Linked DNA regions of Paraburkholderia bryophila. The protein of the gene in region 2 interacts with the protein of the main gene of each other region in a pairwise test. Links are inferred from orthologs where the notes say so. Each region holds a gene or a part of one and is shown on either strand. Other genes may lie near its edges.

The links.
Region 1: the proteins of GGD40_RS25425 (region 2) and kdsB interact in binary tests that used the Escherichia coli proteins (3 or more experiments, as listed by UniProt). The link is inferred for Paraburkholderia bryophila from one-to-one orthologs.

The regions. Positions count from the first base shown.
Region 1 is NZ_JACCAS010000001.1:3,655,898-3,671,084, forward strand. Bases 7,620-10,580 are described here. They hold kdsB (3-deoxy-manno-octulosonate cytidylyltransferase), read right to left. Parts: upstream 9,520-10,580; coding sequence 8,719-9,519; downstream 7,620-8,718. Other genes in these bases: adk (adenylate kinase), read right to left, coding at 7,840-8,505; GGD40_RS16430 (Trm112 family protein), read right to left, coding at 9,535-9,738; lpxK (tetraacyldisaccharide 4'-kinase), read right to left, coding at 9,719-10,580. In the rest of the region: argF (ornithine carbamoyltransferase), read right to left, coding at 53-982; GGD40_RS16390 (DUF3579 domain-containing protein), read left to right, coding at 1,410-1,751; GGD40_RS16395 (IS1182 family transposase), read right to left, coding at 1,848-3,350; rpsT (30S ribosomal protein S20), read right to left, coding at 3,578-3,856; murein biosynthesis integral membrane protein MurJ, read left to right, coding at 4,299-5,849; GGD40_RS16410 (SirB1 family protein), read left to right, coding at 5,855-6,697; GGD40_RS16415 (3-hydroxyacyl-CoA dehydrogenase), read right to left, coding at 6,817-7,575; more of lpxK, read right to left, coding at 10,581-10,735; xseA (exodeoxyribonuclease VII large subunit), read left to right, coding at 11,351-12,730; sodB (superoxide dismutase [Fe]), read left to right, coding at 12,950-13,528; GGD40_RS16450 (hypothetical protein), read left to right, coding at 14,084-14,620. UniProt on the Escherichia coli protein: Activates KDO (a required 8-carbon sugar) for incorporation into bacterial lipopolysaccharide in Gram-negative bacteria.
Region 2 is NZ_JACCAS010000002.1:911,046-926,052, forward strand. The notes cover bases 3,839-6,619. They hold GGD40_RS25425 (TetR/AcrR family transcriptional regulator), read right to left. Parts: upstream 5,634-6,619; coding sequence 5,043-5,633; downstream 3,839-5,042. Other genes in these bases: GGD40_RS25420 (zinc-binding dehydrogenase), read right to left, coding at 3,951-4,931; GGD40_RS25430 (hypothetical protein), read right to left, coding at 5,823-6,143; GGD40_RS25435 (hypothetical protein), read right to left, coding at 6,157-6,354. Outside these bases: GGD40_RS25400 (LysR family transcriptional regulator), read left to right, coding at 57-956; GGD40_RS25405 (MFS transporter), read left to right, coding at 1,072-2,430; GGD40_RS25410 (aldolase), read left to right, coding at 2,435-3,190; GGD40_RS25415 (glutathione S-transferase family protein), read right to left, coding at 3,207-3,818; GGD40_RS25440 (LysE family translocator), read left to right, coding at 6,698-7,321; GGD40_RS25445 (aminotransferase-like domain-containing protein), read right to left, coding at 7,343-8,758; GGD40_RS25450 (aspartate aminotransferase family protein), read left to right, coding at 8,982-10,310; GGD40_RS25455 (DUF6496 domain-containing protein), read right to left, coding at 10,406-10,924; GGD40_RS25460 (hypothetical protein), read left to right, coding at 11,104-11,355; GGD40_RS25465 (ABC transporter substrate-binding protein), read right to left, coding at 11,384-12,592; GGD40_RS25470 (molybdopterin cofactor-binding domain-containing protein), read right to left, coding at 12,672-15,007. UniProt on the Escherichia coli protein: Involved in response to both electrophiles and reactive chlorine species (RCS). Represses the transcription of the nemRA-gloA operon by binding to the NemR box.

The DNA.
Region 1 (15,187 bases), on a different replicon or contig from region 2:
GCCCCGTCGCGCTTCACGCAGATGCTGCTGATCGTGCTGGGCAGCGGCTCGCTCAGTGATTCAGCTTGCCGAGCAGCAGGTATTCCATCAACGCCTTTTGCACGTGCAGGCGATTTTCCGCTTCGTCCCACACGACGCTTTGCGGGCCGTCGATCACTTCGGCGCTGACTTCCTCGCCGCGGTGGGCGGGCAGGCAGTGCATGAACAGCGCGTCGGCGTTGGCGCGCGCCATCATGTCGGCGTCGACGCACCAGTCGGCGAAGGCTTTCTTGCGCGCTTCGTTTTCAGCTTCGAAGCCCATGCTGGTCCAGACGTCGGTCGTGACGAGATCGGCGCCCGCGCAGGCTTCGTTCGGGTCGTCGAATTCTTCGTAGAACGGCGCGCTTTCCGCGGCAACCATGGTGTGATCGAGCTTGTAGCCCGGCGGCGTGGACAGGCGCAGATTGAAGCCGAGAATCTGCGCGGCTTCAATCCACGTGTACAGCATGTTGTTGGCGTCGCCGACCCATGCAACCGTCTTGCCGCGAATCGGGCCACGGTGCTCGAAGTACGTGAAAATGTCCGCCAGCACCTGGCACGGGTGATATTCGTTGGTCAACCCGTTGATGACCGGCACGCGCGAATTCTCAGCGAAGCGCTTAAGAATGTCCTGGCCGAATGTGCGGATCATGATGATGTCGACCATGCGCGAGATCACTTGCGCTGCGTCTTCGATCGGTTCGCCGCGGCCGAGCTGGGTGTCGCGCGTGCTCATGAACACCGCGTGCCCGCCGAGCTGGAAGATGCCGGCTTCGAACGACAGGCGCGTGCGTGTCGAATTCTTTTCGAAGATCATGGCCAGCGTGCGATCGTGCAGCGGGTGATAAGTCTCGTAGCTCTTGAATTTGCGCTTCAGAATGCGCGCGCGTTCGAGCACGTACTCGTAGTCGTCCAGCGAGAAATCCTTGAACTGCAGATAGTGGCGAATTTTCTTGGCGGTCATGAAACAAATACGGCGGTCTCACCCGGCAGGATTGCCGGACGGCGCCGCCGTCGTTTGTGGTAACTCAAAGCAGCATAAAGGATTTCGCCCCGTTTGACGAGTCGGCTAAAAGGCCGGGCAAGCTGTCTGAAAGCCGCTCGCAAGTGTCAAACAAGCCTTGTGTGCGCTGCGGAAAAAGGTCCGCTGCGCTATAATCTCGCGGTTATCCCAAAGCCCAGCAAGCCCGTATTTCGCTTGCGGGACACGGCTCGCGCGGCTCAGAAGGCCCTCACGCGGTGCGCCGTCATGACCAGCGCCGAGGCAGTTCGGTCGGCCTCTGGCGGTTTCTGGTGGCGCGACTCGTCGGCATGGCGAGCTCACGCAGTTCATGTCGCCGTGCCGTCCGCTTTGCTGTCATCCCGCTGGGCAGTTACACAGGTATTCCTACATGGCCGAAGAAGCTCCAACCGAATTTTTCATTCAGGGCATCACGTCGAAGGGAAAGCGGTTCCGACCGAGCGACTGGTCGGAGCGGCTTGCGGGCGTGATGGCGTGCTTCGGCCCGGGAAAAAAGGGGCCGAACGCCTACATGCAGTATTCGCCCTACGTCCGGCCGACCATGATCGGCGACCTCAAGTGCGTCATTCTCGATTCGCGTTTGCGGGACATCGAGCCCATGGCCTTCGACTTCGTGCTCAACTTTGCGAAAGACAATGACCTTCTCGTGACCGAGGCGTGTGAACTGCAACTCGAACACGCTACGCCGCAAGAAAAAAGACACGTGATTTAACGCGAGTCAGCCGGATCGGCAAAAACAAAAACCCGCCAGTGGCGGGTTCAGACTGCTGACCAACCCCACGTTTTTCGGAGCGTGGGGTTTTGTTTTTCAGGCAAAGCAAATCTGGCAGTGAAGCACGACGTGGCGGTTGAAACGGGCCAGAAGTGCAGCGATGAGCCACTGCAGGCGATTGCCGGGCCGCTGGCGCACGCATAAACACGCCCGCAGGCGTGCCACCAGCAGCGCGATCTTCTTGATGTTCTGCGCCGCAGCGCCGAGCAGGCACTGCTCGGCCACCTTGCGCAGCCCGCGCATCCTCGCGTAGCGATGCCCATGCAGCTGCTTGGCATCCGCGAAGCTGCGCTCCACCGTTTCCTTGCGCCGTTTGTAGATCGCCTTGCCCCAGTCGGTCAGGCGACGCGCATCGACGCGCTCCTTCGCGCGCTCCCATACGTGCCGGATGACCACCTTCACATGGTTTGCGCTCGTCGTGCATTGGCCGCGCGCCTCACAGGTGCCGCAGCGCGACGGATCGGACCTGAACTCCTGATAGCCCGCGCGGTTTGTCGTGCTGTAGCGCAGTACCTGCCCGCGTGGGCACGTGTATTCCTCGCGATACCGGCTGTATCTGAACTCGCGTTTGTAGAAGAACCCGGGCTTGTGATTCGGCGTGCGGTAGCCCATCACGCCCTCAATGCCGCGATCCTCCAGCCCCTGGCAGATTGCCGGCGTGAAGTAGCCCGCATCCAGCCCCACCGCCTGCACCTGGAAGCCAAAGCGTTCGCGCTGCCGGTCCAGCCGCGCCAGATACGGCTGGCTGTCGTGCACCGAGGCGGGTGTCACATGCGTGTCGGTGACGATTGAATAGCGCGCATCGACCGTGCGGTGATCCAGGTAGAAGAAGCCCGTGGGCTTGTCGTCGCGCACCATGTAGCCGCTGTCCGGGTCGGTGCGGCTGACCTTCGTTTCCTTGCGCTCCGGTGTGGCAGCCGACCTCGAGCCCTCATCGTCGTCGGGGCCTTTGCGTTCGTCGCGCCGCAGCGGCTTCTTATCGTGCGCTGCCCGGTCCGCATCGACCGCAGCGTCCAGCGCCGCCAGATAAGCCGAAGGCGCCTGTTCGAGCTGCACCAGATCAAACTTGCGCTTGTTGGCGTTCGCCTTCAGGTGGGTGCTGTCGGTGTAGAGCACCCGTCCCTCGACCATGCCGCGCCCGATCGCCTGCTGCACGATTGCGTCGAAGATCTCCTGGTAGACCGTCGTGTCGGTGAAGCGCCGTCGCCGGTTCTGCGAGAACGTCGAGGCGTCAGGCACCCGGTCCGTGAGCCGAAAGCGTGCAAACCACCGGTAGGCCACGTTGACCTGCACCTCGCGCATGAGCTGGCGCTCACTGCGTACCCCGAACAGGTAGCCGATGAACAGCAATTTGAACATCACCACCGGATCGAGCGCTGGGCGCCCGTTGTCCGCGCAATACAGGTGCGCCACCTTCTCACGGATGAATTCGAAATCCACCGCCGCGTCGATCTGGCGCAGCAGGTGGTCCTTCGGCACGAGTTCCTCGAGCGTCACCATCTCGAGTTCGTGCTGCATGGGCGTCGGTGTCTTCAGCATGCCCCAATTAAACGACAAAGCCCGACGCAAGGCCAGGCTTTGGGGGTACTTTGTCAGCAGTCTGAACCCGCCAGTGGCGGGTTTTTTTGTGTCTGAAGCGGTGGTGGCTTCAGCGAGTAGGGCGGGCTAAGCGCAAACCGCCGAGCCCCAAGCAAAAAAGCCCACCAAAGCGGGCTTTTTTGTGCAGCGGAAACAGGAGGTAGCCCACCGAAGCGGGCCGACCGAAATTACTGCGCTGCGGGCGCTTGCAGACCCTTGAGGGCTGCGGCGAGACGGCTCTTATTGCGAGCAGCCTTATTCTTGTGAACGATTTTCTTGTCGGCAATGATGTCGATGGTCTTCGACGATGCCTTGAAGATTTCAAGGGCCTTAGCCTTGTCGCCGGCGTCGATCGCCTTGCGGACAGCCTTGATGGCCGTGCGGAACTTCGAGCGCAGTGCCGAGTTGTGCGAGTTTGCCTTGGCGGCCTGGCGGGCGCGCTTACGTGCTTGTGCGGTATTAGCCATGACGGTTCCTTATCCTGTTCCTGTTTCCAGTACCCGACCTTCAAGTGGTGAGGTGCTGCTTTTAATCCGAACTCCTGGAAGCGATTGCCCAAGAGCGCAAAAGTGTCGAAAAAATTCGATCGTACGACGCGAAGGCGGGCCGTGTTTCGGAGTATTCGAGGCTTTGAGCAGGTAGCGTGGTGCCGACCTGAACCCCGTCCGAAAGTTGAGCGAGCTTCGAAACCGGCGATTATAGCAACAAAATCAGGCACGTGGCAACGGGGAATGTGCTGTCCCGTTCGGGCCGGCCGCCAGGAATGCCCGTTAGATTGCGATCGGATCGAACGTCCGCGCGACAAATCTGTCCGATTCGCGGTCTGCGCGATCCAATTGGTCGAATTCGGATCCAATTCGCGCTCCGGCTCGTCGTCCGCTCTTGCGGCACCCGTATAATAAGCGCCCCATGAATCTATTCCGAGCCCTGCTGACGGTCAGCGGCTTCACGCTGCTGTCGCGCGTGACCGGACTGGCCCGCGAAACGCTGATCGCACGCGCGTTCGGTGCCAGTCAATACACTGACGCGTTCTACGTCGCCTTCCGCATTCCGAACCTGCTGCGCCGTATTTCGGCCGAAGGCGCGTTTTCGCAAGCCTTCGTGCCGATCCTCGCCGAGTTCAAGAACAGCCAGGGGCACGACGCCACCAAGGCGCTGGTCGACGCCACGTCTACAGTGCTTGCGTGGGCGCTGGCGGTCATGTCGATTCTCGGCGTGGTGTTCGCGTCCGGCGTGGTGTTCGTCGTCGCGTCGGGTCTGGCGCACGAAGGCCACGCGTACACGCTCGCGGTCACCATGACCCGCATCATGTTCCCGTACATCATCTTCATCTCGCTGACGTCGCTGGCGTCGGGCGTGCTGAATACGTACAAGAACTTCTCGTTGCCCGCGTTCGCGCCGGTGCTGCTGAACGTCGCGTTTATCGCCGCGGCGGTGTTCGTCGCGCCGCGTATGAAAACGCCGGTCTATGCGCTTGCGTGGGCGGTGATCGTCGGCGGGGTGTTGCAGTTCATCGTGCAATTGCCGGGGCTGAAGAAGATCGACATGATCCCGCGCATCGGCCTGAATCCGGTGAAGGCGCTCGCGCATCGCGGCGTGAAACGCGTGCTGTCGAAGATGGTGCCCGCCATGTTCGCCGTGTCGGTCGCGCAGATCAGTCTGATCATCAACACGAACATCGCGTCGCGCATCGGCCCGGGCGCTGTCTCGTGGATCAATTACGCCGATCGGCTGATGGAGTTTCCGACTGCGCTGCTGGGCGTCGCGCTCGGCACGATTTTGCTGCCGAGCCTGTCGAAAGCGCACGTCGACGCCGATCCGCACGAGTATTCGTCGTTGCTCGACTGGGGCCTGCGCGTCACGTTCCTGCTGGCCGCGCCGAGCGCGATCGCGCTGTTTTTCTTCGCCGAGCCGCTGACCGCCGTGCTGTTCCACTACGGCAAGTTCGACGGCAATTCGGTCGTGATGGTGAGCCGCGCGCTGTCCGCGTACGGCGTCGGCCTGATTGGCCTGATTCTGATCAAGATCCTCGCGCCGGGTTTCTACGCGAAGCAGGACATCAAAACACCGGTGAAGATCGGCGTGGTCGTGCTGGTGCTGACGCAGCTCAGCAACTACGTATTCGTGCCGATTTTCGCGCATGCCGGCCTCACGCTGAGCGTCGGGCTCGGCGCGTGCGGCAATGCGCTGCTGCTGTTTCTGGGTCTGCGCAAGCGCGGTATTTATATGCCGTCGAACGGTTGGCTCAAATTTTTCGTGCAATTGCTCGGCGCCTGTCTGGTGCTGGCGGGCGTGATGCACTGGCTGGCCATCAGTTTCGACTGGATCGGCATGCATGACCGGCCGGTCGACCGGATCGCGTTGCTGGCGGCGTGCCTCGTTCTGTTCGCCGCGCTATATTTCGGTATGCTTTGGCTGATGGGCTTCAAGTACGCGTATTTCAAAAGACGAGTGAAGTGATCACGATGACGCGAGTTCTCGACTATTTCAGCACGCTCGTCGCGGAAGACGACAGCCTGCCGCTCACCGAGGCGGCGCTCTCGCTAGCGCAGGACGCTTATCCGGACCTCGATCTGCAAGGCACGCTGGCCGAGATCGATGAGTTGGTGGTGCGCCTGCAGCGCCGCATGCCGGACGACGCCGACATCCGGCAGAAGGTCGGCATTCTGAATCGCTTTTTCTTCCGCGAGCTGGGTTTCGCCAGAAACCTCAACGATTACGAAGACCCCGACAACAGCCATCTGAACGCGGTGCTCAAGCGTCGCCGCGGCATTCCGATTTCGCTCGCGGTGCTGTACCTGGAAATGGCCGAGCAGATCGGGATTCCGGTGCGTGGCGTGTCGTTTCCGGGGCACTTTCTGCTGCGCGTCACCACGCCCGACGGCGACGTGATGCTCGATCCGACCAACGGACATTCGCTGTCCGAGTCGCAGATGGTGGAGATGCTGGAGCCTTATGTGGCGTCGGCCAGCGACTCGGTGAGCCGGGCGTTGCGCATGCTGCTGCAACCGGCCACGCGGCGCGAGATCATCGCGCGAATGCTGCGCAATCTGAAGTCCACGTATCTTCAGACGGAACGTTGGCAGCGCCTGCTGGCGGTGCAGCAGCGTCTGGTGATCCTGCTGCCGAACAGTATCGAAGAGGTGCGGGATCGCGGCTTCGCTTATGCGCGGCTCGATTATTTGCGCCCCGCGCTCGAAGACCTCGAGCGCTATCTCGGCGATTGTCCGGATGCCGAGGACGCGACCGTCGTGGAATCGCAGTTGCATGAGTTGCGGCAACGCACGCAGCACAACGACGGCGATTAACGTCTCCTATTCAAACCAGACGCAATAAAAAAAGCCTGTGCATGATTCATGCACAGGCTTTTTTTGCATTGACGCACGCCGCCGGATCGAACCCAGCGGCGCAGCGCGGCTCAATCAAGTTACTTCGGCTGCATCCGGATCGCGCCGTCCAGACGAATCACTTCGCCATTGAGCATCGGATTGTCGAAGATCTGCTTGGCCAGCATCGCGTATTCGATCGGCTTGCCGAGGCGCGGGGGGAACGGCACCATCGCGCCGAGGGCGTCCTGCACTTCCTGCGGCATGCCGAGCAGCATCGGCGTTTCGAAGATGCCCGGCGCGATCGTCATGACGCGGATCGCGTTGCGCGACAGGTCGCGGGCGATCGGCAGCGTCATGCCGGCCACGCCGGCTTTCGACGCCGCATAAGCCGCCTGGCCGATCTGGCCGTCGAACGCCGCCACCGACGCCGTGTTGACGATCACGCCACGCTCGCCATTCGCGTTCGGCTCGTTCTTCGACATGGCCGCGGCCGCGAGCCGGACCATGTTGAAGGTGCCGATCAGGTTGATCGAGATGGTGCGCGAGAACGACTCGAGCGGATGCGGGCCGTCTTTGCCCACCGTTTTGACGGCCGGCGCGACACCGGCGCAATTGATCAGGCCGCGCAGCGTGCCGAGCTTCGTGGCGGCTTCGACGGCTTGCGTCGCGTCGTCTTCGCGGCTCACGTCGCATTTGACGAACACGCCGCCGAGTTCCTGCGCGAGCGCCTGGCCGGCCGCTTCGTTCAGGTCGGCGAGCACCACCTTGCCGCCGTTCTCGACGAACAGGCGCGCGGTTGCGGCGCCGAGACCCGATGCACCACCGGTGATCAGGAATACGTTGTCACGAATCTCCATGTCTTCTCCTTTGCGACGGTTTGTTCAGTTGTGTCTGGGTCGAATATCTTTTCGATAATCGATTGTAACGGCTATGTTGCAACGCGGAAAGCGCGGCGGCTGCATCGGCAGGCCGGCGGCCTTTCGACCTCAAACCGCTACGGATGGCTAATCAATCCTAATCGCGACGGCTCAAGGTGAACTTGACAAAAGTCACGCCGCAGAACGAAAAAACCCGCCGGCAAGGGCGGGTTTTTCATCGGACAAACTCGGTGCGAGGCGCGCTTACTTCAGCGCTTCGAATGCGCGGCCGCGAATTTCGTCGACGCTGCCGAGGCCCGAAATGCGGCGGTATTGCGGCGCCTTCAGCGAAGTCGATGCGTCGCCGTTATTGGCCCACGTGGTGTAGTACTCGATCAGCGGCTTGGTTTGCGCTTCATACACTTCCAGACGCTTCTTGACCGTTTCTTCCTTGTCGTCGTCGCGCTGGATCAGCGGTTCGCCGGTCACATCGTCCACGCCTTCGACCTTCGGCGGATTGAACTTGACGTGATACGTACGACCCGACGCAGCATGCGAGCGACGGCCGCTCATGCGCACGATGATCTCGTCGAACGGCACGTCGATCTCGAGCACGTAGTCGATCGCGACGCCGGCCTGCTTCATGGCTTCGGCTTGCGGAATGGTGCGCGGAAAACCGTCGAACAGATAGCCGTTCGCGCAGTCGGCTTGCTGCAGACGTTCCTTCACCAGATTGATGATGAGTTCGTCCGTGACCAGCTCGCCCGCGTCCATGAAACGCTTGGCTTCGATGCCGAGCGGCGTGCCGGCCTTGACGGCCGCGCGCAACATGTCGCCGGTGGAAATCTGCGGAATGCCGAATTTTTCCTTGATGAAGGTTGCCTGAGTGCCCTTACCTGCACCGGGCGCACCCAAAAGGATCAAACGCATGTGATATCTCCAGATCTATGTGAATTCTTGGGTGGCGCTGCAGTCATCCCACGATGCGTCGAGGGGGCCGCGTCGACTGCCGAGGTGAATCTTGCGCTGCACGTCGAGACGACGGCGCTGCAAAGACGACCACGGCGCGAGCGGGCAAACCCTGACTCTCGCTTGTCACGGGAGGCGCGCACAACCGTCCGATTATGCCATGGGTTTTTCTGCTCAAGACCCGAATAAAGCCTGCACGCGTGCGAGATCGGCGGGTGTGTCGACGCCGGGCAGCGGCGCGTTGTCGGTGACGCGCACCGCGATGCGCTCGCCATGCCACATGGCGCGCAATTGTTCGAGCGCTTCGACCTGTTCGATTGGCGAGATCGCGAGCGTGGGGTAGGTGCGCAGGAATTGCGCGCGATACGCATACAGCCCGATATGCCGGTAGACGACCGCGGGGGCCGGCGGCGTGGGCATCGACGCGACATTCGGCCAATGCGGCTGGTAAGCGTCGCGCGACCAGGGAATCGGCGCACGCGAAAAGTACAGCGCCACGCCGCGCGCGTCGAGCACGACCTTGACGACGTTCGGGTTGAAGATTTCAGCCGGGTCGGTGATCGGATGCGCGGCGGTGGCGATCGCGCAGCCGTGGCTCGCCGCGAGGTGCGACGCAACGCCGCACACCAGCGCCGGATCGATCAGCGGTTCGTCGCCCTGCACGTTGACGACGATCGTGTCGTCGCTCCAGCCGAACTGCGCGGCGACTTCCGCGAGACGGTCCGTGCCCGACGGATGATCGGCGCGCGTGAGCACGGCTTCGAAGCCGTGGTCGCGAGCCGCGTCGAGCACCGCTTGCGCGTCTGAGGCGATCAGCACCTGCTGGGCGCCCGATTCGCGTGCACGTTCGGCGACCCGCACCACCATCGGCTTGCCGCCGATGTCGGCGAGCGGCTTGTTCGGCAGACGCGTCGAAGCGAGCCGGGCCGGCACGACGGCGATGAACGGGGGAGTGGTGGCGTTGGCTTGGGTCATCGGAAGATTGACGCGTTACGCCACCGAACCCGGATTCAGATCGACCGGTGTGCCTTCCACGGTCTGCCGTGCTTCGTCGACCAGCATGACGGGAATGCCGTCGCGGATCGGATAAGCCAACTTGTCCGCGTTGCAGATCAGTTCCTGCGCGGCGCGGTCGTAGCTGAGCGGGCCCTTGCAGATCGGGCAGACGAGAATTTCAAGCAGGCGAGCGTCCACGGACTTTCTCCACAACTAATGCAATGAGGCGATGATCGAGCGCGGCTTCGACCGGGACAACCCAGATGCGCGCGTCGTGCCAGGACCCTAATTTTACCGCATCCTTTTCCGTTATCAGGATCGTGTCGGCGTCCACGTCGGTAAATGGATTGCGCTCGAACGCGTAGTGATCGGGCAGCGCGCGGGTGGCCGGCGCGAGACCGGCGGCGCGCAACGTCGCGAAAAAGCGCTCGGGCGCGCCGATGCCGGCCGCGGCCAGCACGCGCTCGCCGCTGAATTGCGCGAGCGGACGACGCAGCGCGGGATTGTCCAGGTGCCAGGCGTCGGCGGGGGCGAGTGGCAACGCGAAGGTGTTCGGCCACGCGGGCAAGGTGCGCGCATACGGATCGTTGACGAGCGTCGCATCGCGACGGCGCGACAGCGGCTCGCGCAGCGGACCGGCCGGCAGCAGAAAGCCGTTGCCGCCGAGCCGGTGGTCGAACACCACGAGTTCTGCGTCGCGCTTCAGGCGGTAATGCTGCAAGCCGTCGTCGCTGACAATCACGTCGACTTCGCGATGCGCGGCGCACAGCGCCTGCGCGGCGGCCACGCGGTCCGGACAGACCCACACCGGCGCACCGGTGCGACGCGCGATCAGCAACGGTTCGTCGCCGCCGACGTTCGCCGCCGAAGCCGGCGTGACCGGCGTCGGCGCTTTCACGCGCGCGCCGTAGCCGCGCGACACCACGCCGGGGGTGAAGCCCGCGGCGCGCAAGGCTTCCACCAGCGCGATCACGGTCGGCGTCTTGCCGGTGCCGCCGACGGTCACATTGCCGACCACCACGACCGGCACGCCGACGCGCACGGATTTGAGCCAGCCGAGGGAAAACGCGGCGCGGCGCGCGGCGGCGATCACGCCGAACACGCAGGCGAAGGGCGTCAGCGCCCATGCGAGCGGGCCGCGCTGCTGCCATTCGCGCGCGAGGCGTGCTTCGAGGCGGTCGTTGAAGTCGCTCATGGGCAAGTCGTGTGGACGAACAGCGCGCTGTCCGCCGAAGCGGGCCGGCGCGGCGGCATCAAGGCGTCGGCCGCAAGACGGGACGTCAGGCCGGACATACTACGCGGGGTCAGCATCAACGCGGTTCTCCGGACGATCAAAAAGTGAGGCGGAAACACTCCAGCAGCAGCGGGTGACAACCGGTGACGACCAGCGGCAGAGCCTCGCTCATCCACGCAGTGCACCGCGCTTCGCTGGGCTTACGGTTTGCCGTCAGAACCCACCACTCTAGCGCGCGAGCGTCCAGCCCGGCAAGTCGCCCGACTTGACAAAGACGCGAATTCAGCCCTTCTCACGCGCTTCGCAGCCTGTGGATAACTTTGTGGAGAACCTGCCGCCCAACCGGCCGAGAAGGCCGTTCCGAGCGCTCCGCATCGGCAATGATTCTCTTTAACGAGATATAAATGCTATATAAATCAACGGGATGATTCGAGTTTCCGCGCTCTGGCGGGCGCTCTGGCGGGATTCGTCAGGCGTTTCCCGCCATGTGGACACTTTTAACAATTCACCCGCCGCGCTGGACGCGGATGGCCGCTCGGTCTATCGTCTGTCCGGCCAGTCACAGACATTCCTCGCATGAATCCCGAAAGCCCTTTTTCTTCGTCCGCTGCGCCCGGCGGTGAGGTCGTCGTGCCCGTTTCCGCGCTCAATCGCGCGATCGGCACGATGCTCGAACGCTCTTTTCCGCTCGTCTGGGTGGCGGGCGAAGTGTCGAACTTCACGCGCGCCGCGAGCGGCCACTGGTACTTCTCGATCAAGGACGCGCAAGCGCAGATGCGTTGCGTGATGTTCCGCGGCCGAGCGCAATACGCCGAGTTCACGCCGCGCGAAGGCGACCGCATCGAAGTGCGCGCACTCGTGACGATGTACGAGCCGCGCGGCGAGTTGCAACTGAATGTGGAAGCGGTGCGCCGCACCGGACAAGGGCGGCTTTACGAAGCGTTCTTGCGTCTGAAAGCGCAGCTCGAAGCGGAAGGGCTCTTCGCCGCCGAACGCAAACGCGCGCTGCCATCGCATCCGCGATCGATCGGCATCGTCACGTCGCTACAGGCCGCCGCGTTGCGCGACGTGCTGACCACGCTGTCGCGCCGTGCGCCGCATATTCCGGTGATCGTCTATCCGGCGCCGGTGCAGGGCGTGGGTGTCAGCGCCAAACTCGCGGCGATGGTCGACGCCGCCAATGCGCGCCGCGAAGTCGACGTGCTGATCGTGTGCCGCGGCGGCGGTTCGATCGAAGATCTGTGGGCCTTCAACGAAGAAGTGCTGGCGCGCGCGATCGCCGAAAGCGCGATCCCGGTGGTGAGCGGCGTCGGTCACGAAACCGATTTCACGATCGCCGATTTCGCCGCCGACGTGCGCGCGCCGACCCCAACCGGCGCCGCCGAACTCGTCAGCCCGCAACGCGTGCTCTTGCTGCGCGAACTCGATCAGCGGCATGCCACGCTCGCGCGCGACTTTGGCCGCATGATGGAGCGGCGTGCCCAGCAACTCGACTGGCTCGCGCGCCGGCTGGTGTCGCCGGCCGAGCGTCTGACGCGGCAACGCACGCATTTGCAGCAGTTGAGCGTGCGGCTTGCGTCGGCGGGCGCGCGCCCCGTGCGCGACGCGCGAGCGCGGTTTTCGCTGTTGCAGATGCGCTGGCAGCGCTGGCGTCCCGATCTCGCCGCGCATCAGGCGAAGCTGGGCAATCTCACGCAACGTCTGGACGCGGCATTGTTACGCCAGCATGAACGTCAGAGCGCGAAGATCGGCACGCTTGCCGCGCGGCTCGAAGTGCTGAGCCCGCAGCGCACGCTGGAGCGCGGCTATGCGGCGGTGCTCGATGCGCAGAACGGTCGCGCGGTGCGCGCGCCGTCGTCGTTGAAGCCGGGGCGGCGTCTCACCGTGCATCTCGCGGAAGGGTCCGCGGATATCGCAATCGCCGACGTGCAAGCCCGCCTCACCGACGGTTTCTGAGCCATCGCCGAAGGTCCTCGAACGCTGCATTTTCGACCGCCGAGAAGGGCGGGCACATCGCGTGCGACAGCACTAATTACGCGCTATGTGCGGCATGTTCGCCGATGCCGGGCATAAAGTCCGTTGGTTTGCGGGGTTATTCCAACTCGCCTACAATCGAGTGCTCAAAAGTGTAGTCCGCAGACTCCCCCACAACAGATACAGACAAAGGAAAGCACCATGGAACATACGCTCCCGCCGCTGCCGTTCGCGAAAAACGCACTCGTCCCGCATATGTCGGAAGAGACGCTCGAGTTCCACTACGGCAAGCATCACCAGACCTATGTGACTAACCTGAACAATCTGATCAAGGGCACGGAGTTCGAGAACCTGTCGCTTGAAGAGATCGTCAAGAAGGCAACGGGTGGCCTGTTCAACAACGCCGCTCAAGTGTGGAACCACACGTTCTTCTGGAACAGCCTGTCGCCGCAAGGTGGCGGTGCACCGACCGGCGCACTGGCCGACGCGATCAACGCCAAGTGGGGTTCGTTCGACAAGTTCAAGGAAGAGTTCGCTAAAACCGCTGTCGGCACGTTCGGCTCGGGTTGGGCATGGCTGGTGAAGAAGGCTGACGGTTCGCTCGACCTCGTGTCGACCAGCAACGCCGCTACGCCGCTGACCACCGACGCGAAGGCACTGCTGACGATCGACGTGTGGGAACACGCGTACTACATCGACTACCGCAATGCGCGTCCGAAGTTCGTCGAAGCGTTCTGGAACATCGCCAACTGGGAATTCGCGTCGAAGAACTTCGCGTGAGATTGCCGGTTGTATGTTCGGTCGTAATAAAGCCTTGAAAAAAACAATAAAGTTGTGATAGCACGAGGGCTCGGGCAACAATAAAGTTGTGACAGGTCCTTCAGCAGATGGCCCCGGTTTGTCAAAACCGGGGCCTTTGTGTTTGGGGTGCGAGGACCGATGCCGTGTCTAGACTCATGCGCCGTGAAGCGTTTGCAGCGAGGGATCATGCTCGCAAGTCTGCTCCATCGCTGATGGTTCGCCCCACTAATGCTCAGTATTCGATGTACATCCCAAGTCCAGGGACGGGGATGCAGCGATGAAACTCAATCGGCTTCCGTCGGGCTCTTGCCTTTGTGAGGTCGACTTTAGAACCTTCTTGACGCTTTACGCTACCCGGCAAGAAAATTGTTCGTCAGGGTTGCTTGATTCGCGAGGCGAACCGGTTTTGGCTGATGCCTGAAGTTGATCTTCGCAAAATGCTGCCAGCAATACCCTATTGTAGATTCGCTCGGATGGGCAGTCAGAGACACGTTCAGCAGCTGCTCGCTGCGTCCGAAACGTAAAGGACTCAATATGCTCCTATTTCTGGATACTGAGTACACCGGGCTTGGTCAGCGGTCGCCGCAGCTTATCAGTCTAGGAATCGTCGCCGAGGACGCAAGCCGTGAGTTCTATATCGAGCTTGCGGATATGTGGCGAACTGAGGATTGCTCTGACTTTGTGAGGGGCAGGGTTTTGCCGCTACTAGAGGGCATGTCTCTTCCGTTCCTGCAAGCCCGAGCTCGGCTGCGTGATTGGTTTTTGAACGCCCCACGTGCAGTGCAAATAGCGTGTGACTCGGGCACAGATTTTCGGTTTTTGCTTGAACTGCTGGGCAGCCCCCTTCCAGCGAATTTGGCGGCCACGTACTTTGACTTGCGGCCCTTGATTGATACAGGCGTCTACGACCGGACGGTGTCGAACTGCTATCAACATGACAATCGGATACATCACGCCCTAGTCGATGCACGAGCGTATCGCAAAGGTTGGCTCGCATGGATGGACGAGCGAAAAGCCGCTCGCAATTTGGGTGGCCGAGGCGGTGACGCACCGCTGATCGTTGGACCTTGAAATTTAAAACGGCGGCATACCTGCAAGTGCTACACGGAAAGCAAACCGATAGGCGCGGGAAACGAAAATTGCTGGACTATGGAATCTAAACGGATTCGTGAACCCAAAAATGTTGCAGGGAAACGAAATTAGCGAGACTGGGCCGCTAATTGATGAGAGTGTAAAACGGAAATCGTGGGAGTACGTGGACTCGGGTGGAAGCAAAGGTCGGGTTGACGATAAGGGCCACCGCCCCAGACCGCTGTTACTGCAAGGCGTCCGACCGAGGTCGCACCCTGCTCATGTCTGCCATTTAGGCCGGCGCCCTCGTAACGGTCGGTTCCGTGGTTCAGCGGGCGTTCATCCCGTCTAAGTGGTTGTAAGTTATTGACCATTCCCATCATTCGAATATGGGTTTTGGTGAGGCGGCTACCGCTTGCGTTCCCGACGCTCGCCGACGTGGTGAGTGGCAGGTCTCATGGACGCCGAACTCCTACTTTCGACCTTCAGCGTGAAGGGGCGAACGCGTGAAATCGGCCATATAGGTCTCTTGCCCTTCGCCCAATAATGACTGATTCACGCGCGATA
Region 2 (15,007 bases):
CTATCGTCTTTCCTGCCCCTTTTCAAACCGGCCGCCGCTGCCATGCTCTCGCTCTCATGAATACGCTCGCCACCCGGGACCATCAACTGCGCCTGTTCGTCGCCGTCGCGAAGGCGAATTCGTTGCGCGAAGCCGCCGAGATTCTCGGCCTCACGCAGCCCGCGCTGAGCAAACAGATTCGCGCGCTCGAAGCCGCGCTGAACGAGACGCTCTTTCTGCGCCACGGCCGCGGCATGCAGTTGACGCCGGCCGGCGAGGCGCTGTTTCTGAAACTCGAGCCGCTGTTCAACTCGCTCGACGCCACCTTCGCGCACGCCGGTCATCCGGGAGAACAGCGCGGCACGTTGCGCATTGCGACCGTGCAAACGCTGGTGGCCTGGTTCATCCCCGAGTTGAGCCGTCAATTGCTCGCGCTCTACCCTGACCTGCTGCTGACGATTCACTGCGACAGCTCGGCCAACGTGGTCGAAAGCGTGGAGCGCGGCAAATCGGATCTCGGCTTTGTCTACGAGACCGCCGTGGACGGTCCCGAACTGGTCGCCGAACCGCTATTCGAAGAGCGGCTGGCGCTTTATATCCGCGGTGACCACACGGCCGACGCCGACGCGCTGGCTAATCCCGGCGGCTTGCCGCTGATCCTGCCGCCGCGGCCGTTCGCGCTGCGCCGCATGGTCGAGCGGGCGCTGGGGTATAGCGTGCAGCCGTATATCGAATGCGATTCGCTCGAATTGTGTCTGCGCCTCGTGTCGATCGGCGACGGCGTGACCGTGCTGCCCGACAGCCTGCCGCGCGATATGGTCGAAGATCGCGGCCTGCGCCGCTTGCCGTTGAACGCTGTTCCGCCACGCCGGATCGTCGCGCTGTCGCGTCGCGCACGCGGCGCATCGCGCAGCTTCGACAGCGCGCTCGAGATCGCTTTGCGCGCCGGCACCCAAAGCGCGATAACTCCCGGTTAATCCAGAGTTATTTCTGGGCGCATAGCTCACGTCCTGCAAGGGACCAATACTGGCTTCAGTCCGGCAGCCTCGCGCCGATCACCGGAGTCAGTCCCCCTCTTGCATGGAACCCAACGTGAACGATCCTCTTTCCGCGCTCGACGGCCTCGCCGCCGCGACGCCGCGCCGCGCGCTGCCGCCCCGTTACAAGGCCGTCCTGTCGGCCACCGCCGGTTCGATTATCGAAGGCTTCGACTTCATCGCGTACGGCACCGCGGCGGCGCTGGTGTTCAACCGGCAGTTCTTTCCCAATCTCGACCCCACCAGCGCGACGCTGGCGTCGTTCGGCGCGTTCGCCACGGGACTTTTCGCGCGGCCGCTCGGCGCCGTGCTGTTCGGCCACTTCGGCGACCGGCTCGGCCGCAAGTCGATGCTGACGCTGTCGCTATTCCTGATGGGCTTTTCCACCATCGCGATCGGCCTGATCCCGAACTATGCGCAGATCGGCGCGTGGTCCGCCGTTCTGCTGGTCGCGTTGCGGATCCTGCAAGGCGTGGCGCTCGGCGGCGAAATGGGCGGCGCCGTGCTGATGGCGGTCGAACATGCGCCCGCGAGCCGCGCGGGGCTGTTCGGCAGCCTGCCGCAAATCGGACCACCCATCGGCCTGCTGCTGTCGACACTCGCCTTCAGTTTGTTGACCCGGCTGCCCGAGCCGGCCTTTCAAAGCTGGGGCTGGCGTGTGCCGTTTCTCGCCAGCGTCGTGCTGGTGCTGCTCGGCGCGTTCGTCCGGCGCAGCGTGGGCGAAACGCCGGCGTTCGAAAAAGCCGCACGCGTCCAGAAGTCCGCCGACGTGCCGCTCTGGCAACTGCTGGCGCGCCACAAGAAAGCGTTGCTGCTGGCGATCGGCGCGAAGCTGCCCGAAGTCACCCTTTACTACGTGCTCACGGTGTTTCTGGTGTCCTATGCATCGACCCGGCTGGGGTTCAGCCGCAACGCCGTGTTGCAGGCGGTCATGCTCGGCGCGGCGATTCAGATCGTGACCTTGCCGCTGATCGGCTACCTGGCGGATCGTGTCGGCGTGCGGCGGTTTTACCTCGGCGGCGCGGTGGTCATGGCGTTGTGCGTCGTGCCGCTGCTACGGTGGATCGATAGCGGCAGTCTCGTCGCGTTGCAGGTGGCCGTGGCGATCGCGCTCGGCCTGAACTATCCGCTGCTGTTCGGTCCGCAGTCGGCGCTGTTTGCCGCGCAGTTTCCCGTCGCGGTGCGCTTTTCGGGCATTTCCATCGGCATTCAGTTCGCCGCGGCCATCGGCGGCGGGCTGGCGCCGATCGTGGCGACCGCGCTCGTGACGCGCTTCCACAGTCTGCAGCCGATCGCGCTTTATGTCGGCGCGCTCGCGGCGCTGGCCGCGCTGTGCACACGTCTGATGAAGAACGTGCCGTCGGTGCAAACGCAAACGCCGCCACCGACGTCGCTTAACTCGCAAGGAGAATGAACTCATGAAACAGCGCGCAACCGTCACGGGCATCGGCGCGGTCAATGCCGACGACCCGCTCGGCACACTCGCCGACGCGTGCCGCATCCTGTCGGCGAAAGGTCATATGGCGAGTCTCGCCGGGCAGATCACCTGGCGCGACGCGTCACGTCGCGGCTACTGGACACCCGCGCTCGGCACGAACTTCGCGGACGCGACGACGGCGTCCCTGGTGCTCGTCGACGATGAACTCAACGTGCTGGAAGGCGCCGGCCGGCCGAATCCGGCGGTCCGGTTTCACGCGTGGGTGTATCGGCATCGCCCCGACGTGCACGCGATCGTCCACACGCATCCGCGCCACATCAGCGCGCTGTCGATGCTCGGCGTACCGCTGCCCGTCGCACATATGGACGCCTGCATGTTCCACGACGATTGCGGCTTCCTCGAAGACTGGCCCGGCGTGCCGATCGACGACGAAGAAGGCCGCATCATCACCGCGGCGCTAGGGGCGCGCCGCTCCGCGCTGCTCGTCAATCACGGCTACATCTGCGCGTGCGCATCGGTCGAGGAAAGCGTGTACATGGCGGTGTCGATGGAAAACGCCGCCGAACTGGCGCTGCTGGCCATGGCGGCCGGCACGATCAAACCGGTGCGCGCCGATCTCGCTCAGGCGGCGCATGACTTTCTGCTGCAGCCTTCAATCGTGAACGCGACGTTCGCGTACTGGCTGGAACAGGCCGGAAGGCGAACTCGACGCGGTTCTGACGCTGCAACGGAATAGCTAACCCTCAAGCCTGTTACGCCCCGCCCTTTTCCATCGCACGCTGGTACGCGGGCCGAGCTTCGAAGCGGTCGACGAACGCCGTGAGATTCGGGAACGCGTCGCGTCCGCAGAATCGCAGCGCGGTCTGCGCGACGAAAGAAAGCTGGATATCCGCACCCGACAATTCGCTACCGAGCAGATAGTCGCGGCCGGCGAGTTCCTGATTCAAAAAGCCCAGATGGTTCTGCAATTCGCTGCTGATCCGCGGTTGCAGCGGCGCGGCGCCCTCGCCCAGGCGCGCGGTGTAGACCTTCAGCATCAACGGCAGCATCGCCGAGCCTTCCGCATAGTGCAGAAACTGTGAGTAGCGGTCGTACTCGTGCGTGCCGTAAGCCGGGCTCAAACGGCCGTTGCCATAGCGGCGAATCAGATAGTCGACGATCGCGCCGGACTCGAAAATCACCGTGTCGCCGTCGCGAATCACCGGAGCTTTTCCCAACGGATGAATCGCCGTCAGTTCCGGGGGAGCGAGACGGGTGTCGGGATTGCGCTGATATTGAACGAGCTTGTAGTCGAGGCCGAGTTCTTCCAGCAACCAGGTGATGCGTCGTGAACGGGATTCGTTGAGGTGATGGACTTCGATCATGGTGTGGGCGGGTCGAGTGGAAAAGTGGAAGAAGAGTGAAGCATGCGCGCAGTTGCGAATCGCGTCGAGGATTCGCAACTGCCGTACTGCCAGGGCTAAAGCACAAGCCCGGGCTTAGGTCCAGGCTGAAGCTCAGGCAAACCGCAACAACACCTTGCCCTTGCGTGCGCTCTTGCCGCTCGCCTCGGCTGCCAACGCCGCGTTCTCCACATCGAATACCGCGTCCACCGGCAGCTTCAACTCGCCGGATGCCGCCAGCCCGATCAGTTCGCCGACCATGCGCGCTTTATCCGCAGCCGAGGTGAGCTCGGAAATCTTGGTGGCCCAGAAGCCTTTCACCGTTGCCTGCTTGAAGATCGCGTCGCCGGAACTGAGCCGCATCGGCTCGTTCGACATCGCACCGAACGACACCAGCGTACCGTTTTCGCCGAGCAGACCGAAGATGTCGCCGCTCGCGTCGCCGCCCACCGAGTCGACGCCCGCGACCAGCGGCGCCTCGCCGATCAACTCGCGTACGCGCTTCTTCCAGCCGTCGCCGTCCGTCGACACCGCATTGCCGATGCCGATCTCGGCCAACTCCGCAACGCCCGCTTCACGCCGGACCAGATTCACGACATGGATACCGCGCGAATGAGCGAGCATCGCCAGCGTCTTACCGACTGCGCCGTTCGCCGTGTTCTGGATAAACCACTGGCCCGCTTCCAGATGCAGATACTCGAGCAACATCACGGCGCTCAACGGCATCGCGATCAACTGGCAGCCCACTTCGTCGCTGACCGCATCCGGCAGCGGAATCACCGCGGCCGCCGGCGCCAGCACGTAATCGGCCCACGCCTCGTGAATGCCGGCCACCACCACGCGCTGACCCACCTTCACATGCGCGACGCCTTCGCCCACCGCGTCGATCACGCCGGCGACTTCGGAGCCGCCCACGGCCGGCAGGGTCGGCTTGTAGCCGTACTGACCGCGAATGGTCCAGAGGTCGTGATTGTGGATCGGCGACAAGGTCGATTTGATCCGCACCTGGCCCGCGCCCGGATTCGGCGTGGGACGTTCGGCGAGTTGCAGCACTTCGGCCGGGTTGCCGAAAGCGGAATAGATAACGCTACGCAAAGTCGATCTCCTTGAACGTGCAACGATTGAAGCTCCGCATGACACGGAGCCGGTGCTTGTTTGTGTATGGGATACGTCGGCGGTGCGTCGGTTACACGACACGCCGCAAAATCACAGTGCGCGCAGCACGCTTTGCGTCACCGCCATGGCTTGCGCCATCGCGCTGCCGTCTTTGCGCAACTTGGTGACGAGCGCCGCGCCGAGCCACATGTGATAGAGAAGTTCGGCCGCCTCTTTGGCGTGGATCTCCGGAGACAGCGAGCCGTCGGCCTGACCCTCTTCGATCACCCGGGCCAGACGCATCATCAAACGGTCGACGCCGTCGCGCAGCACGATACGCATCTCGTCGGACAGGTCGCCGACTTCCGCGCTCAGCTTCACCACCAGACATTTTTCGTCGCCGTCCTGATCGAGCTGCTCCTCTTGCCACGCGGACCAGTAACTGAGCAGCTTGTCGCGACCGTTGACGCCGGGCTGGCCGAACAGCGCGTCGAGCCGCGCGGCGTAATCCGCGACGTACTGTTGCAGCAGCTCGCTGCCGAACGCTTCCTTCGAACCGAAGTAGTGATAGAACGATCCTTTCGGGATGTCGGCCGTGGTCAGAATCTCGTTCAGACCGACGCCGACAAAACCCTTACGCGCGATCAGCGCCCGGCCGGCATCGAGGATGTGCCGGCGGATGTGTGGATGGCTAGCTCTCATAGGTGACGGATTATGGTCGCAATTAGACCAGTCGTCTAGAAATTTAAAGTGGCTAGCCGCGCAGCCTGTCCCGTCCGAGGATGAAGGGATGAGAGAGCACCGCCACCGTCACGACGAACGCCGTGAAAAGCGCGTTGCCGGCACGGTTGCCCCGCGTCATGGAACGCTTCATGGCGCTCTCCCAGGCAGTCAGGCGGGGCTATAGATAATGCGCGCGAGTTCCTGATGCACCTCGAAACTCACCGAGTATTCCGCCGACGCCTCGATGAACCGCAGCGCCACGCCGGATAACTCGTCGGACTGTTTGTCGCTCAACTGCGAGAGCGCCTCGACTCCATACGTATTCGCAATGACGTCGTGCGCCCGCTGTTCCGCGTCCGCAATAGACGCGAGCAGCGAGGAGTCGCCGGACAGAGCAGCAACGGCCTTGACCGCCGCCCATTGGGCGCGGCGTGTGGTCATGATCGTTGCGGTCCGGTTGCGAAAAACGCGGGCAATGAATTTGAACATGGCCCGCCTCCGATCAAGCGACTGCGTTACCCGGTAACGTGCCCGTGTCGCGTTCGACGGTTTCTTTACCGGCCTCCAGTTTCTCCGCTTCGGCCTCGCCGATGGCACGTTGCTGTGCCATCGACGCCTGGCTCCAGGTGTGGTCCTCGGGAAACTCCGGCGTCCTGGTGGCGTTGTAGGCGGTCTTGATCAGTTTCGTGAGCTTGCTCATGATGAGGTCCCGTAGCGTGTGGTGAATCAACGTGTGTGATGATTTTTATCGGCGCTTATCTGAAACGTATGCGCTCAATCTGGGTCATGCAGTTCGGATGTTAGTGGCGTTGATTTTTTTCAGGGGGACCGATTGTTTTTCTGTGTCGGTGAGCGCACTCAGGGTTTTCGCGAAACGTGAAAGACGCGAAAAACGCCGTGTCGCGAGTTCAAACGGCCGACTGAGCAGGCGCCACCCGTACCGGACACCATCTCGCAAACCGTATAGGTACTGTACCGGCAAGCGTCGTTAGAATGCTTCGACGTCCTATTGCCAGTTCTCTTGCCAGACACCGGAGCACGCCATGTTTTACCTCAGCCTCAGCGCCCTGCCAGCCGGCATTCTGTTCGCGCTCGTCACCAGCATCACGCCCGGTCCGAACAACACGATGCTGCTCGCCTCGGGTGTCAACTTCGGTTTTCGCCGCACGTTGCCGCATCTGTCCGGTATCAGCCTGGGCGTCGTGCTGTTGATGCTGTCGGTCGGCATTGGTCTCGGTGAAGCCTTCGTCCATTTCCCGGTGCTGTACACGGTGCTCGAAGTGGCGAGCGTCGCGTATCTGCTGTATCTGGCGTGGAAGATCGGCACGTCGGGCGAATTGAAGCTCAAGAAAGGCGAACGCCGGCCCATGAAATTTCATGAGGCCATTGCGTTTCAGTGGGTCAATCCGAAGGCATGGATGATGGTGCTGACCGCCGCCACGACCATTCATCTCAGCGAGAGCTACAGCATGAATGCCGTCGCGATGGCCGCGATCTTCTACGTGATCGGTTTTCCGTGCATCTGCTTGTGGGCAGGTTTCGGCACCGCGATGCGCAAGGTGTTGTCGGACCCGAAACGCCTGCGTATTTTCAATGTGGCGATGGCGCTGCTGCTGGTGCTGTCGTTGTATCCGATCGCGTTGAAGCTGCTTGGCCACGCGGGTTGAGCGACAACAGCGTAGGCGCGGCTATAGCGCACCCCGTCCGACCCGTTCGATAAATCGCCACAACGCGTCATCCGTCGAGTACGGCGCGTTGAAGCGAAACCATGCGCTCGGTGCATCGTCGGGTCTGAAGTACGACCCCGGCGCAAGCCAGATGCCATGCGCCAGCGCCGCCGTCGCGACCTCGCCGGCACGCTCGGGTTCAATCGGCAGACGCGCCCACAGAAACAAGCCGGCACGCGGCCGGTGGAACAGCTCTAAACCCAGCGAATCGAGCCGTTCCTCAACCGTGGCATGCACGAGCTTAAGCCGCTCGTTCACCGCCTCCACGTGACGCGCATAGCGCCCTTCGAGCAGCACCTTGTCGACGATCCGCTCGATCGCCTCCGACGACGTCAATCCCACCGCCATCTTCGTGCGCGCCAGTTCGCGCAACACCGCGCGCTCGGCGACCACGTAGCCGCAGCGCAGCCCCGGCGTCACCGTCTTCGAAAAACCGCCCACGTACAGCACGCGCTGCAAGCCTTCCATCGCCGCGAAAAGCGGCGCGCCGGGCGGCGCCAGTTCGCGGCTCACATCGTCTTCGATCACCCACATGCGCTGACGCTCGGCGATTTGCAGCAGACGGAACGCGGCCGACATACCGAAGGTCGCGCCGGTCGGATTTTGCAGCGTCGTGTTGACGAAAATCGCCTTCGGCTTGTGCTGCGCGACCAGCGCTTCGAGCACGTCGGTATCGACGCCCGCCGGCGTGCGCGGCACGCCATGCACCACCAGCCCCGCGAGCTTGAGGATCTGCAGCAGATTGCAATACCCCGGATCCTCGACGATCACCGCATCGCCCGCGCGCAGCAACGTGCGCACGATCAGATCCAGCCCCTGGGTCGCACCCTGCGTGAGCAGCACGTTGGAGACATCCACCGGCAAACCGCGCCGGTCGAGTTGCTCGGCGATCCGCTCGCGCAGCGGCGCGAATCCGTACGGATGCCCGTAATCGCCAAGCCGCGCCGCCGGCACCCGGCTCATCGCGCGTAATGCGTGCTGCAGACCGGTTTCGTTGATCCACTCGTTCGGCAGCCAGCCGCCGCCCGCCTTGATCGGCACCGAATGGTCGGCGAACACGTCGGACAGCAGCCAGGTCGCGGTGAGGCTCGGCGGCTGCCAGTCGGTCGCGGCGACTCGCGCGGACTGCGCGCGCGCCGCCACCCGGTAGCCGGAACCGCGCCGCGCGACCACCAGCCCCATCGACACCAGACGGTTGTATGCTTCAGTGACTGTGAAGGTGCTCAGCTCATGGCTCTGTGCCAATTGCCGCACCGACGGCAGCAGCGCGCCCGCGCGCAGCGATTGCCCCTCGATGGCGCGCGTGAAGCCTTGCACCACCTGCTCGACGAGCGTGGGCGCGGCGCGCCGGTCGCGCTCGAGTTGAAGTTCGATCATGGTCAGGACGCAAAAGCACGCCACGGCAGGTGGCGAAAGAGGGATGAAATGCCTGGTGATAGAAGCGCGTTAAAGGCTCCTATCCAGCGACACAGTTAGCGCAAACCTACCAATACAGTTAGCGTCACACTGCGTCAACTGTTTATGCCGCCATTAAACCGCGGACGCTACAGTTTCGCCATGCCCCAAAGGACCCTTGGGGACCCACTTCGAGGAGATACCCATGACTTCGCGCCCCGTCATCGACGACCTGTCGTCCTTCTGGATGCCCTTCACCGCCAACCGCCAGTTCAAGGCCGCGCCGCGCCTGCTGGAGTCGGCCAAGGGCATGTATTACCGCACCACAGACGGCCGCGAAGTGCTCGACGGTTGCGCCGGTCTCTGGTGTGTGAACGCCGGCCATGGCCGTGACGAGATCGTGGCCGCGATCACCGAGCAGCTCTCCACGCTCGATTTCGCGCCGACCTTCCAGATGGGCCACCCGCTCGCGTTCGAAGCCGCCACCAAGGTCGCCGAACTGATGCCGGAAGGCCTCGACCGTATCTTCTTCACGAACTCGGGTTCCGAGTCGGTCGACACCGCGCTGAAGATCGCCCTCGCCTATCACCGTTCGCGCGGCGAAGGCCAGCGCACCCGCCTGATCGGCCGCGAGCGCGGCTATCACGGCGTGGGCTTCGGCGGCATTTCGGTCGGCGGTATCGCGCCGAATCGCAAGACCTTCTCCGGCGCGCTGCTGCCGGCGGTGGATCATCTGCCGCACACGCATAACCTCGAACACAACGCGTTCACGAAGGGCCAGCCGGCGTGGGGCGCACATCTCGCCGACGAACTCGAACGGATCGTCACGCTGCATGACGCGTCGACCATTGCGGCCGTGATCGTCGAGCCGGTGGCCGGTTCCACGGGCGTGCTGATTCCGCCGCAAGGCTATCTGCAGAAGCTGCGCGAGATCTGCACGAAGCACGGCATCCTGCTGATTTTCGACGAAGTGATTACCGCTTTCGGCCGGATCGGCAAGGCGACGGCCAGCGAGTATTTCGGTGTGACGCCGGACATGATCACGATGGCCAAGGCCATCAACAACGCCGCGATTCCCATGGGCGCGGTGGCGGCCAGCCGCACGGTCCACGACACGATCGTCAACGGCGGCGCGCAAGGCGCGATCGAACTGTTCCACGGCTACACGTATTCGGCTCACCCGGCTGCGGCCGCTGCGGCCGTCGCCACGCTCGACCTGTATCGCCGCGAAGGCTTGTTCGAACGCGCCGGCAAGCTCGCGCCGACCTTCGAAGCCGCCGGTCACTCGCTGCGCGGCGCGAAGCATGTGAAGGACGTGCGCAACCTCGGCATGATCGCGGGCGTGGAGCTGGAATCGCGCGACGGCGCGCCGGGCGCGCGGGCTTACGAGGCGTTCGTCAAATGCTTCGAAGCGGGCGTGCTGGTGCGCTTTACCGGCGACATCCTGGCGTTCTCGCCGCCGCTTATCATCGACGAAGAGCAGATCGCGCACATCTTCAAGACGGTGGGCGACGTGCTGGCGACGGTGCAGTAAAGACGGTGCAGTAAAGCAGGAAAGGCGGTGCCGTCCTCGGCGCCGCCTTTGTTTGTCGCCTGCCTCGCAACGGCAGGCCAGGCATCAAACCCCACTCAGTGATGCGTGCGTGAAGCCCTCGTATGCGCCGCCTTTTTCGCGGCCGCCGAGCGCCCTGCCGCGCCCTTCGTCGCCGCTGCCTTCTTTGCCGCGGCAGAACGGCTGGCCGCCGGACGTTTGGCCGCCGCCGACCTCGTCTGCTTCGACAGCGCCGCGCGCGACGCGCCCGCGCTCCCTTCCCGCTTCAACGCATCGGTAGACGCGCGTGAGCGTTTCGCCGTCGACTCCGTGCTCGTCTTCGCAGTGCTCTTGCGCTGACCGGCGGCGTTATCCGTCGCGGCTTTCTTGCGCGTCGCCGCGCTCGCCGTGCCCTTCTTGGGCGATTTCACGGCGACGCCGGCACGGCGTGCTTCCGAGAGGCCGATCGCGATCGCCTGTCTGGCCGACCTGACGCCGTGCTGGCCGGCACGCACCTTGTCGACCTGTTCCTTGACGAATTCCCCGGCCTGGGTACTCGACGCCTTGCCGGCGCGTTTGTCGGCCGCGGCTCGCTTGAGGGTTTTCTGTTCAGGCATGACGATCCTCCTGTTGATGGTGACCTTTGTCATGCAGCAACGGCCGTGCCGCAAGCGCGGCAGCCCTGAATCGTCGTGAATCTCGATGAAAGTTGCCCGCCAGGGCTCGCGCCGGCCGAATGGACGGCGTATGGTGTCAGCAAGGGTTGGCGCCGTGGTCCGACCCGCGGGAGACGCTCATGAAGATACCGACCGTTCGTGCAGGCGCGCATATTGAAGGCGTGCATTGGATCGCCGAGTACGCGGAAGACGTTCACGAGATCCGCGTGTTTCGCGAGGGACAGGAGGTGGACGTGCATAACGCGCCGTCCACCCTGTTCGGCGATGAAGAGAATGCGGGCTCCAAAAGCACCGCGGATCATCGCGCGGTCGAAGCCGCCGTGCTCGCTTATCTGAAACGTTTTGTGATCGAGCACGACGCCGAAGAGTAGCGGCGCATGACGGCCGCCGCACTCAACCTCAGTCAGCCGGCCGCAGCTTCTTGACCTCCGCATCCGACGGCTGAACGCTCGCGCCGTCGATATACCGGTACGACGTCATCACGCCCTTGCCGTCCTTCAAGCCCGTCACGCCGACATACGCGCCCATGGTCGACTGATTGTCCTGCGCGCGGTAGGTGATCGGCCCGAACGGCGTGTCCACGCCGAGTCCCTTGAACGCGGCGGCGAGCTTATCCGGATCGACCGAGCCGGCCTTCTTGATGCCGTCCGCAATCGACATCAACGCCGAATATCCCACCACCGAACCCAACCGCGGATAGTCGTGATACTTGGCCTGATAGGCGTCGACGAACTTCTTGTTGGCCGCCGTATCGATCGAATACCACGGGTAGCCGGTCACGATCCAGCCGGTCGGCGCTTCCGCACCCAACGGGTCCAGATAGTCCGGTTCGCCCGTCAGCAACGACACCACGCTGCGATCCTTGAAGAGTCCGCGCGTATTGCCCTCGCGCACGAACTTGCCGAGATCGGCGCCGAACAGCACGTTGAAAATCGCATCCGGCTTCGCATCGGCGATTGCCTGAGTGACCGCGCCCGCGTCGACGTTGCCGAGCGGCGTGGCCTGTTCGACAACGAACTGCACATCAGGCTGCGCGGCCGTCAGCAGTTTCTTGAAAGTCGCCACCGCCGACTGGCCGTACTCGTAGTTCGGATACACCAGCGCCCAGCGCTTCTTCTTCAGCTTGACCGCTTCCGGCACCAGCATCGCCACCTGCATATACGTGGAAGGACGCAGACGGTACGTGTATTTGTTGCCGTCGGCCCAGACGATCTTGTCCGTCAGCGGTTCGGCGGCGAGGAAGAAAATCTTCTTCTGCTTCGCGAAGTCGGTCAACGCAAGGCCCGTGTTCGACAGGAAGCCGCCGAACAGCAACTGCACCTGCTCGCGCGCGATCAATTCCTGCGCCACGCGAATCGTGTCGCCCGGGTTGCCGTTGTCGTCGCGCGACACGACTTCGAGTTGTTTGCCGAGCACGCCGCCCGCCGCATTCACCTGGTCGAGCGCGAGATTCCAGCCGTTCTTGTAAGGCCCGAGAAAGGCGGGTTGCGCCTTGTAGCTGTTGATTTCACCGATCTTGATCGTCTGCTGGGCGCTCGCGCTCAGCGCGGCGAGCGACAGCAGCGTCGGCACCATGAGGCGAGAGAGGAATCCTGCGCGCGTGGTCATGCGTTTCTCCGTTATCAAAAGGATTGCGGGAATACGGGTCGTTGTTATCGAACATTCAAGCAAGCATTCAAGCAAACGTTCACTCGGCCGGCGGCGTCGCGCGAATTCGTGCGACGCTCGTCGCCACGTCCTGCCAGGCCGGCTTGCCACCGGCGAATTGCTGCCGCAGATAAGACACGAGTTCGCTTACCTGGGCGTCGTTGAAACTGTCGCGGTAAGCCGGCATCGTACCGAGTTCGGGCCGTGCAGGCGAGCCGATGCCGTCGAGAATCACGCGAATCAGGTTATCAGGCGTTGCGCTGTGCAGATTCGTGTTAAGCGCGAGCGACGGATGCGCGCCGAACAGTTGCGGCCCGCTACCGGTGTGATGGCACGCGGCGCATGCGCCGTCGAAAAGCCGTGCGCCGAGACCCACGGGCGCGCCGGTGATCGCACTGGCCTGTTCGTATTGACGCGCCACCGCGACCGGATCGGCGTTCGGCTCCAACGGATTGAGCGACGCCAGATAGGTGGCCATCGCGCGAATATCGCTGTCCGGCAGCGCCGCCAGATCGCCGACGACCGGCGCCATCGGCCCAGCCGCGACGCCGTGCAGCGGCGCGTGACCGTAGCGCAGATAGCTGAACAATTCGTCTTCGCCCCACGGCACCGGCGCGGTGGAGAGCGTCGATAGCGCGGGCGCTTCCCAACCTTCGGCGATGCCGCCGCCCATGAACGCCGCACCGCTTTTCTCGGCGCCGAATGCGTTGCGCGGCGTATGACAGGCGCTGCAATGGCCGAGTCCGTTCACCAGATAAGCGCCGCGATTCCACTGCGCGCTTTGCGTCGCGCTCGCGGTGTAAGTCGTGCGACCGAGAAACAGCGCGTTCCATGCGCTCATCAGCGGACGCACGCTAAACGGATACGGCAGTTTCGTTTCCGGCGGACGCGAGCGGACTGGCGTTTGTGCCATCAGATATGCGTAGAGCGCTTTGAGATCGTCGTCGGAGGTGTTCTGGAACGACGTGTACGGAAACACCGGATAGAGCCGATGACCATCGCGGCTAATGCCTTGCCGCATCGCGCGGACAAACGCCTCCAGCGACCAGTTGCCGATCCCCGTCTGACCGTCGGGCGTGAGGTTGGTGCTGTAGACCGTGCCGAACGGCGTATCGAGCGGTTTGCCGCCGGCGTTCGGCACGCCGTTGTGCGCGGTGTGGCACACCGCGCAATTGCCGAGCGCGGCAAGCAGTTTGCCGCGCGCCACGAGCTCGGGCGCGAACGCGCTCGCGAGCGGCGGCGCGATCGGTGCAATGGCAGCCGGCGCGAGCGACAACGCGCCGAGCCAGCCGACCGCGCCCGCGGCGAATGCGCCGAGAAAGCCCAGGCGCCAGCGCTTTTTCTTACGTGCCCTGGCGTCTTCGGCTTGCGCATCGGCGAGCGCCGCGCGGATCGTCTCCGGCGTGAACGGCGGCCGGCGAAAACGCACGCCCGTCGCGTCGTACAACGCGTTGGCAATCGCCGCCGCGCCGGGCAGCGACGCGGATTCGCCCGCGCCCATCGGCGGCTCGCCGTGACGCGGCATCATCACCACGTCGATCACCGGCACTTCACGAAACGTGAGGATCGGATACGCGCCCCACTCCTGGCTCGTCACCGCGTTCCCGCCGAACGTCACGCGTTCTTTCAACGCGCGGCTGGTCGCCTGGATCACGTTGCCGTGAATCTGATGACGCACGCCGTCCGGATTGACCATCGTGCCGGTATCCTGGCCGACCACCACGCGCGTCACCGCGAGTTCGCCGCTCTTGCGATTCACTTCGATGTCGGCGACCCACGCGGACCACGCCGCGCCGAAGCCGGGGAATTTGCTGTGTACGTAGCGGGCGTAAGCGAAACCGCGGCCTCGGGCGATGTCGCCTTGTTCTTGGGTCGCCGCATTTTCAGCCGGGTTTTCAGACGCGTTGCGCGGTTCCCAGCCCGCTTTCTCAGCCACGGCTTTGACCAGATCGATCGCACGCGGATCGGTGAGATGCTGCAATCGAAACGCGACCGGATCGACGCCGGCCTGTTCCGCGAGTTCGTCGATAAAGGACTCGTGCGCGAACGTATTCGGCAACGCGGACACGCCACGTAGCCACGACGCCCGCACGATCGGCGGCATGTCGTCGCAGACGATCCGCATGGCGCGATAGTCGTACGGCGGCACGGCCGTGCGGTCGCCCATTTCGAACACCTGCGGCTGCGCGGAGATCGTGCCGGTTAGCAACAGCGCCAAAGTTGGCGCGTCGTTCGATGGATAACGCGTCGCGAAGTCGTACGCCGCCAATTCGCCTTGCGCGTTCAACGCGCCGCGCACGTCCATCAATTGCGCGGCGCCCTTCGGCTCCCACGCATGCTCGTCTTCGCGCGATAGTTGCACGCGCACCGGACTGC